DNA from 3 places in the Paenibacillus sp. FSL K6-1330 genome. Region 2 is predicted to be linked to each of the others. Evidence: riboswitches for the same ligand, from Rfam matches in the RefSeq annotation. Region 2 holds a riboswitch; each other region holds the start of a gene.
What was found. A riboswitch is a leader RNA that binds a small molecule or an ion and turns the genes downstream of it on or off. The one in region 2 is predicted to bind cobalamin.
Positions count from the first base shown of each region.

Region 1: linked by a shared signal. The riboswitch ahead of NYE54_RS03580 (ribonucleoside-diphosphate reductase subunit alpha) and the one ahead of NYE54_RS23910 (1-propanol dehydrogenase PduQ) in region 2 are both predicted to bind cobalamin.
Region 3: linked by a shared signal. The riboswitch ahead of NYE54_RS27475 (ABC transporter substrate-binding protein) and the one ahead of NYE54_RS23910 (1-propanol dehydrogenase PduQ) in region 2 are both predicted to bind cobalamin.

Region 1 covers NZ_CP150269.1:813,307-816,587, reverse strand. The annotation lists tRNA gene NYE54_RS03590 (tRNA-Thr) at 71-142, opposite strand; gene NYE54_RS03585 (MTH1187 family thiamine-binding protein) at 251-556, opposite strand; cobalamin riboswitch at 913-1,146, shown strand; gene NYE54_RS03580 (ribonucleoside-diphosphate reductase subunit alpha) at 1,340-3,281, shown strand, end outside.
Region 2 covers NZ_CP150269.1:5,255,900-5,259,180, forward strand. The annotation lists gene NYE54_RS23900 (EutP/PduV family microcompartment system protein) at 1-207, opposite strand, end outside; gene NYE54_RS23905 (BMC domain-containing protein) at 220-576, opposite strand; gene NYE54_RS23910 (1-propanol dehydrogenase PduQ) at 806-1,948, opposite strand; adenosylcobalamin (AdoCbl) riboswitch at 2,407-2,560, opposite strand; gene NYE54_RS23915 (DinB family protein) at 2,754-3,281, opposite strand, start outside.
Region 3 covers NZ_CP150269.1:6,038,200-6,041,480, reverse strand. The annotation lists gene NYE54_RS27480 (histidine phosphatase family protein) at 1-493, shown strand, start outside; cobalamin riboswitch at 646-848, shown strand; gene NYE54_RS27475 (ABC transporter substrate-binding protein) at 1,106-2,110, shown strand; gene NYE54_RS27470 (iron ABC transporter permease) at 2,107-3,153, shown strand; gene NYE54_RS27465 (ABC transporter ATP-binding protein) at 3,150-3,281, shown strand, end outside.

The sequences.
Region 1 (3,281 bases), 3.0 Mb from region 2:
GGTTATTAAACAATAATGGCGCGATTCCGAAAAAACTCGGAAAACCGCGCCATTATTGACTTTGTAAAGATGCTGGTGAAGGGAATTGAACCCCCGACCTACGCATTACGAGTGCGTTGCTCTACCCCTGAGCTACACCAGCAAATGTGGTTCGATGATATTCCTCACGAAACAACAAAAATTATTATAATACTTCAGCAGCAAAATGCAAGTCCTATTCTTACGGAAATATCCTCCGTAACTGGCGGTATTACCCGCCTAACTTCTCCTGCACGGACTGGATCTTCTGTTTGCTCGAGGAGACTTGATCCCTGCGGTCGTCGATCTTCACGGAAGTCGATACACGCTTCGCACCGGACAGAAAAGGCGCTTCATGCAAAGCCTCAATCGCCCGCCAGATCATGTTAAGCTCTCCCTCGATGATGGTGCTCATCGAAGTTAGCTCATAGGATATTCCATCCTGTTGTTTCAATATACGCTGCATCTCGGCAACATAAGAACTCAAGCTCGTTGTTGCGGTTCCGATCGGAATCACCGTTACCTCCGCTATAGCCATCTTGAATACCTCCCTCGTTGCATCTCATTTATATGGAATGTTAAACTCCCGGATACAGTTATCATATCAATTCTGACCCTCCATATCAAAGTCCGTCTGTCTGTAACTTCATACAAGATATGGTGTATCTTCCTCATTTCGTCCGTACGAATATATCCTATTTTGTCAAAACGATAATATACGTGGTATCTGCGCAGAAAAGGTCGCATTTGGTCACAATTCAGGAAATGTTATGGCCTTTTGGCAGTTTCTTAACTGGCACAATGGCCGCTCGTTTGCTATAATTCTTTTTGCGTTCAATTTTAAGAATATAGTTTACAAACACAATATATTGGGTTAAATTAGATTAACAACAACCAAATATAGTGTATGTAGGTGCCGGATCAACCTATAAGGCAGTCCGGCTTAATAGGGAAGCATGGTGTAAATCCATCACGGTCCCGCCACTGTAAGGGCCTAAGGCTGTTTATGATCTATCAGCCATCCACATACGACATATGCCACCGAGGAACCGGATCAAGGTCTCAGGGGAGGCAATGCCGAGGGAAGTAGCTCAAGTCAGGAGACCTGCCTATATGCAGCAGACACCAACCTACGGGGTTTTAGGTAAGTGTTCGTTAAGCTTGCGTCTGTACATAACATCATGCCCATTCATGGGCTTATGGCAAACGTCATTTTCGAATCACAGCGCACGGACATTTTCAAGCCTGCCCGCGGGTTTTAGAAAATGTTTTTTTGATGTCCTTTTTCATATTTCCCCCGAAGAAAGCGAGGAATTTATTCATGCCCCAGCTCGTAGTTAAACCGAACAACCGTCAGCTCGCCTTTGATGAAATTCGTCTCTCCGTCTATGCCGACCGGACTCTAAAAGGATTGGACATGCTCGATAAAGAGCGCCTGCTTCGCGGCGTCAATGCCAAATTGCGCGGTGAGCAAGTTACCGGCGAAGAAATCAGCAACGCCTTCACGATGTCCGCCCTTGAGCTTGTAACCAAAGAGGAGCCGGATTGGAAGTTTGCAGCTGCGCGTTCGTTTCTGACCTCTTTATATAAAAAAGCGGCCACCAACCGCCGATACAAAGCATACCCGGAAGAACCATACGGTGCCTTCTACCCGCTCATTACAGAGCTTGTACAGAAAGGCATTTATCGCGAGGATCTTCTGACCAGCTACACCAAAGAACAAATCGAAGAACTCGGCGAATGCATCGATCCAAGCCGCGACCTGCTGTTTGATTACATCGGGCTGTTGACACTGGCTGAGCGTTACCTGGCAAACGACTTTGACGGTCGCGTCATGGAACTTCCGCAAGAACGGTACATGGTCATCGCGATGTTCCTCATGCACAACGAGCCAGCTGACAAGCGTCTTGACCTTGTCAAAGAAGCCTACTGGGCCATGAGTAACCTGTATATGACGGCCGCTACGCCGACCATGTCTAACGCAGGTAAAAAAGTAGCCGGCCAGCTTTCCAGCTGCTTCATCGATACCGTGGACGACTCCCTGGAAGGAATCTTCGATTCCAATACGGATATCGCCCGTCTCAGCAAAATGGGCGGCGGCATCGGGGTGTACCTCGGTAAAGTCCGTGCACGCGGCTCTGACATCCGCGGTCACAAGAACACCAGCTCCGGCGTTATCCCTTGGATTCGCCAGTTGAACAACACCGCTGTTAGCGTTGACCAATTGGGAACTCGTAAAGGTGCTATCGCGGTTTACCTGGATGTGTTCCACAAAGACATTCTGTCCTTCCTGGATCTGAAGCTGAACAATGGTGACGAGCGCATGAGAGCACATGACGTGTTCCACGGCGTATGTCTGCCTGACCTGTTCATGGAAGCTGTAGAAGCACGTGAAGAGTGGAGCCTGTTCTGTCCGCATGAAGTGAAGAAAATCATGGGCTGGAAAGACGAGAACGGCCGTCCGCTGGGCCTGGAAGACTTCTATGATCAAGGACAAGGCGAAGGCGAATTCCGTCAAAAGTATGCTGAAGCCGTGGCGAGCCCGCTGCTGCCGCGCATTACGGTACAAGCTATCGACATTATGAAGCGCATCATGAAATCCCAGCTTGAAACGGGTACACCGTACATGTTCTACCGCGACACGGTCAACCGTGCGAACCCGAACTCTGCGCATGGCATGATCTACTCTTCCAACCTGTGCACGGAGATCATGCAGAACCAATCTCCGACAGTTGTTGAGCAGGAGGAGCTGGTTACGAAAGACGGCCAAACCCGGATCGTAATTTCCAAAATCCCTGGCGATTTCGTTGTCTGCAACCTGAACTCCATCCACTTGGCTCGTGCTGTACCTGCTGGTGTGCTGGAGCGTCTCGTTCCGATCCAGGTTCGCATGCTGGATAACGTTATCGACATTAACAATATTGAAGTTCTGCAAGCTCAATATACCAACAGCCAATACCGTGCGGTCGGTCTCGGCACCTTCGGTCTGCATCACTTGCTGGCGCTGGAAGGTATCCGCTGGGAATCCGACGAAGCCGTTGCATATAACGACAATCTGTATGAGCACATCAACTACCTGCTCGTTAAATCCAGCATGGAGTTGGCCAAGGAAAAAGGCCACTATCCGAAATTCAAAGGCTCCGACTGGGAGAGCGGCGAGTACTTCACGTTCCGCGGTTACACCGACGGCGAGCATGAAGGCAAGTTCGTAACCACCGAACAATGGCGCGAATTGCAGCAAGAAGTACAAGAAAGCGGGGTCC
Region 2 (3,281 bases):
CAGCCCAATGACATCGGCATCTACACTGGATACTAACAGCATTTTGTATAAATACCGGTTCTCGATGCATTCGCCCGGCGTATCGATCGCCTGATCGAAATTTTCAACGGCTTGCGTTTTCTTATAGGCAATCTCCTCACCGTGCAGCCATTGGCACAGCGTGGTTTTGCCCGATCCTGTACTTCCGGCAAAAATAATTTTCTTCATCATAAGCTTCTCCTACGTTCTCGTAATATTCGTATTTGCCGAGAAGCCCAATATATTCTGCAATCCATGCAGCACTGCGCTGATCGCAGATTCTACTGATGATACATCGCCCGTAATGACGAGTGAACCGCTGAAACGGTCGACAAAGCCGATTTGTACGCCAGCCGCCTTTGTAGCGATATCCGCTGCAATGATGGAGGCTTCGCTTGGCGTGATCGTCATAACGCCGATGGACTGATGCGCTTCGTTTCCGAGTCCCAGCTTCTTGTAAATGTCCGGGTTCGGGTTCGCGATAATGTGAGCGAGCGTGACCTGTTTGCCAGGCACATACTCCTGAATCACACGTTGTTTCTCGGCTCCTTGTTCCATACTCCTCATCTCACTCTCGTATCGAAAACACTAAAAGAGGTTGTTCAAAAAGTCTACTTTTGATAAGAAAACCTGCAAAAAAACAATAAAAGCCCCTTAAAAGTCCATGCGGAATTTTTAAGAAGCCACTTTGCTTTGATTTGTATGCAACACGCCATTGTGTTACTTTCACTATATTTGAATATTGCAAGCGATGTCAATACGAAATCCGTCAAATTTCGACTCGATCTTAGAATTGAAACATTTTGTTCAAAATTTGAAGCACGTCCTCTGCCGTAGGAACGCGTGGATTTGTTGCCGTGCATCCGTCTTTCAGCGCGCCTTCGGCGATCGACTCTCTCATCTCTCCAAACAGCGATTGATCCACACCGCATTCACGCAGCGTTTGCGGCATATTCAATTGCTTCTGCAGCAGTTTGATTGCCTGTACGAGACTACGGACGCCGCTCTTCGCATTGGGTGCGGATAACCCCAAGCTTTTGGAAATTTCGGCATACCGAACCGCCGCTCTATTGCTTTCTTCCTTGCCGTAACCCGGCTTGTAATCGGCATTAAATTCGATGACATGCGGAAGAAGAATCGCATTCATGCGTCCGTGGGCAATTTTGAATTTGGCTCCCGCCACATGCGCGATCCCATGATTCAATCCCAGAGACGCAATATTAAACGCCATCCCCGCGATGCAGGATGCATTATGCATTTTTTCGCGCGCCTCAAGATCATTTCCGTCCTTATAAGCTCGCGGCAAATAAGCAAAGACCAGCTTCATTGCCTTCTCCGCCAGTGCATCGGAGATATCATTGGATTTGGTGGATACATAGGCTTCAATGGCATGCGTCAACACATCCAGTCCGGTATCGGCCGTAATGAAGTCCGGCACGCTTTTGACGAGCTCAGGATCGAGAATCGCTTCTTGCGGCAGCATGTCATCGGATACAAGCGGATATTTGATGTTTTTTTCTTTGTCGCTGATAACGGAGAATGACGTAACTTCAGAACCCGTCCCGCTTGTCGTCGGGATTGCAATGAACGGGATATCTCGCTGGTCAAGCAGCTTTTTCGTAAACAGCTTCATCGCTTTAGCGGCATCAATGGCAGAACCGCCGCCAATGGCAATGATTAGATCGGTGTTGAACGCACAGAGCGCCTCGACACCTTCCGTGACGACTTCAATCGGCGGATCAGGCACGATATTGCTGAAAACATATTGCTCGTTACTGCTGTGCAGGCGATCAAACACCATGTTAATCATGCCCGACTTCACCATAAATGGATCTGTGACGATGAACATACGTTTGTTTTGCCACTCTGTTAGACGATCCATCGCGCCTTGCCCCATATAGAGGTCGGCTTTAATCGAAAGTTTATCCATGTAAAGCACCTCCAAGAAGTAATTGCAACAAAAAAAGAGGCCATTCAAAGGGAAATCCCCTTCAAAAGCCTCTTTGCTTGTTATCATGTATGCACGCCATTGTGCAGCTTCTTATCATTTAGTTTTGCATATATACTGTACACCGTCATTCCGATCTTCGTCAACCGCTTCCGGAACTTGTCCTTAGATCAGACACATTAACGGCACGATTTTATAAGTGCCTGTTCAAAAAGGTCGGTCATCAAAAGCGGACTTTGGGAACAGCCTCTATCAATAAAAAAAAGGGATATGCACCCCATAGTGCACGTGCTTCTTCGTCCTTGAAGAATCTCCCCGTTTGCGAGCTATACCTCATTGTATATATTCGGCGGCGAACACCCGGCTGTGGCCGACAACATCGTCGGCAGCCTCTGCTGCAATTAAAAAAAGCCTAGCGAGGCGAGAAACGTCACTAGACTTGTAAACCAGCCATTTTCGCCTCGAAATGACTGGTCTCTCCAAAGTTATTAGGCAAAAGACCTGACTTAAGACCGATCATTCGGTCTATCACAGTGGCGGGACCGTGTTGGATTTGCACCAAACTTCCATTACCTATAACTTTTTCTATTGTACATGACGCGAATAGTTGCCCATTCGACATCATTATAGCACAAACGACGCGTTTGGCGATATAAACCTTAAAAAAATGATTGACCGAATGAAACTCAAATAAAATAAAATGCCTCGGGCAGACCAAGGGACGAACGCTGCAGCGTAGATACGGTGAATTGTCTCAGAAAGACAAACAAGGAAATGGTTTTCCCATTCATTTATTCATGATCCATGTCTTCTTCTGCTCAGAGTACCACTTTCTAAGCTGATTAATATGGGCTTGATGATAACGGTTATGGTCGGCCATATGCCATAAACCCCACCGGATGGTGGCTTGCTTTTCATTCTCGTGTCCGAATGTAACGATGCGATCCAGATCGGCATCCGTTAACTGCGTACATACATCCTTCAACATACTGAGTACAACTTCATATTTAGATATAAGCGTGTCCAGAGACATTCCTTTGACCATCGGCAGCCTGTTATGTTCATCGATCATTGGGCCGTATTCATCTATGAATGACTGGGGAAGCGCCTCACCTTTAATCCTATATACCCAGTTCAGGTCGACGTACATGATATGTTTTATTAACTGAGCGGCACTATTGAAATTGTCACAAGGTCCCTTGAAGTCTATTTCCTCTTGGGCCATGCCCTCTGATATGGACTTTAGCCGTTGGCTGTTCTCTCTGACAGCGCTATATAACATTCCCACGATCGTTGACATATTCTCTTCGCCTGG
Region 3 (3,281 bases), 780 kb from region 2:
CCCCGCAGAAGTTACGCCGCCAAATGGGGAGAGCTGGGAAGCGTTCTGTTCCCGGATTCAGGCATTCTTGACCGGATTGTATTTGGATTTGAAGGAACTGTTGCATGTGGAGGAAGATCCGGATACCCTTGTGCAGGCAGAGGCAGAGGCAGAGGCAGAGGCAGAGGCAGAGGCAGAGGCAGAGGCAGAGGCAGAGGCAGAGGCAGAGGCAGAGGCAGAGGCAGAGGCAGAGGCAGAGGCAGAGGCAGAGGCAGAGGCAGAGGCAGAGGCAGAGGCAGAGGCAGAGGCAGAGCGAGCCGGTTATGGTTCTGGGACACAGAGGGCTGAGTTGGATGTGCTTGTGGTCACCCATGGGGGCGTCATCCGGCAGATCGCGGCAGCTACCCTTCCGCATACGGAATTCTGGGAAACGCAAGTGTCACCGGGCGAGGAGCTCAAGCTGCAATTGACATGGGATGGAGACCGCTGGGAAGGCGTGCGGTTAAGCGAATAAATGAAATCGTATGATATCGGTGCGGAATGGGCGATAACGGGATAAATCCGTATCATAAGGCATTTGAAATGACCGATTCTTTCGGTTGTAAGAGGAAGGTTTATCGCCTATAATTTTGGGCAGAGAAACCATGCTTGGCCTAACATACATAAATTCATATTATTTGCGAGGGTCCCGGACAGAAGGCGTTGTTGCCTTCTGCCGGGTTAATAGGGAAGCCGGTGCAAGTCCGGCACGGTCCCGCCACTGTGAAGCAGGGACTTCTTCATATGCCACTGAGCCATAGCGCTTGGGAAGGCGGAGAAGTCGTTACAGCCTGCAAGTCAGGAGACCTGCCCTCGGCGAATGAATGACGGTCCTTCGAGGAGAGGATTACGTTTGCCGGACCCATGCAGCATGTGTGGGCGGAAGTTTAAGGCGCTATCTGTGAACGGTTATCCAGATGTCCTTATGTTAAAACGTAATCCCTGAGTCCTTGTTTACGAGGAGTCAGGGATTTTTGCTTTTCTTTGGAGTATGACGATTGATGTTTTTCTCCCGGTAAGGATCGGTCGAAGGAATGTAAACTCGAAAGCGCCAGGTTCTCAATTATGCATAGGGGGATTTTAAGAGATGAAAGCATTAAACAAAACATGGTCCGTACTTCTAGTAGCCATACTGATGGCTCTGGCCTTGATTGGCTGTGGAGACAAAGAAGCGGCGCCGAAGGATACAACGCAGCCTGCACAGCAGGAAGAGCAGAATAACGAAGCTCCGGCGGATTCCGGCGAAGAGCTTAAAACGACGTATCCGCTGACCGTTAAGGATTCAACCGGGGTTGAAATGACGTTTGAGAAAGCTCCGGCCAAAATTGCATCCCTGACACCGTCCGAGACGGAAAAACTGTTCGCTTTGGGCCTGGATGAGGAAATCGTTGGCGTGTCCGATAATGACGATTATCCGGAAGCGGCCAAATCTAAGCCTAAATTGGGCGGGTTCCAAGTGAATGAAGAGGCTATTATTGCAGCCGATGCCGATGTGGTATTTGCGGCTTCGATGAATGCTCAGAATGCCGAGAAATTGCGTGAGCTTGGCGTTACCCTGTTCGTCAATGATCTGAAAACCATTGATGCCGTGATGGAGAACATCGAACTGATCGGACAAATTACGGACCGTCAAGCGGAGGCGAAAGCGGTCGTGGATCAGATGAAGCAGGAATTGGCTACCGTTACGGAAGCCGTGAAAGCCGTGAAGGATGAAGACAAGAAGAAAGTGTATGTGGAATTCTCTCCGGGATGGACCGTCGGCAAGGGCGAGTTTATGGATGAGATCATCACCTTAGCTGGCGGCGTCAACGCAGCCGGCGATGCGGAAGGCTGGTTCGAAATCAGTGAGGAAAATATTATTGCTGCGAACCCCGACGTCATTCTGTACACGGACGATGTGGTTGATGAAGCAACCAAGAAAACATTGGATCAGCTGATTAAGGAGCGCGGCGGCTGGGATCAGATCGAAGCCATCAAGAACGATCAGGTCATATCCGTGGATGCGAACCTGCTCAGCCGTCCTGGTCCCCGTGTGACGCAAGGGTTGGTGGAAGTGGCGAAGGCCGTTTATCCGGAACTGATGAATCCATGAGTAAAAAACTTGCAGGATTCGGTGCGGCCGGCATCATCCTATTACTGTTAACCTTGGTTGTCAGTCTCGGAATCGGCTCCGTGCACCTGCCTGTGAGAGAGATTGGGGCGATGCTGCTGCACCGGCTGCCGGGAATCGGCGATTCCATCGTTCCGGGCTGGGAAGCTTCATCCGAGCAAATCTTAATGAAGGTGAGATTGCCGCGCATATTGCTGGGGATGCTCGTAGGAGCCTCCCTGGCCGTCGCCGGAGCCGCCTTTCAAGGGGTATTGCGCAATCCGCTGGCGGATCCGTTTACGCTTGGTGTATCCTCGGGTGCTGCGCTTGGCGCAGCATCCCTGATTTTTTTCGGGATGGAATATTCCTTTGCCGGAGGTTACACGCTGCCGCTTGTAGCGTTTCTGACCGGAGCAGGCACCTTATGGGCCGTTCTGCTGCTGGCGAGGGACCAAGGAAAACTGCCGATCCACGGGCTCATTCTGTCCGGCGTGGTGATGCAGTCGTTTCTGGGCGCCGTCGTTTCCTTTCTGACGGTCATGTCCAAAGATACGGTAAACCAGATCCTGTACTGGACGATGGGGAGCCTGAGCATGCGTGGATGGTCGTATACGGCCATCCTTTTCCCGTATTTTATCGCAGGTTTTATCTACTTATGGAGCAGGTCGCGGGCGCTTAATATTTTGTCGCTGGGGGAACGGCAGGCCGCCCATATGGGCTTGAATGTGGATCGGTTGAAGACCAGCGTGCTCATCGTTGCTACCCTGCTCGCCGCCGCAGCCGTGTCGGTATCCGGCGTGATTGGATTCGTGGGACTTGTGGTACCGCATATGATCCGGTTGATCACCGGCTCCGATTACCGCGTCATTGTTCCACTGTCGGCTCTGGGCGGCGCGATATTCATGGTCTGGTGCGATACGGCGGCACGGTCCGTGCTGGCACCAACGGAAATACCGCTTGGTGTGGTTACGGCATTCATAGGCGCTCCATTCTTTGCGTATTTGCTATACCGGAACAAAAAACGGCGCAGGGAGGGTCTATCATGATTACAGCTCAAGGACTTGGCAAAGCATATGGCAAGGTGCCGATTCTTGAAGGCGTGGACCTTCACATTGCCGAAGGGGAATGGTGGGGGATCATCGGTCCGAACGGAAGCGGTAAATCCACCCTCATG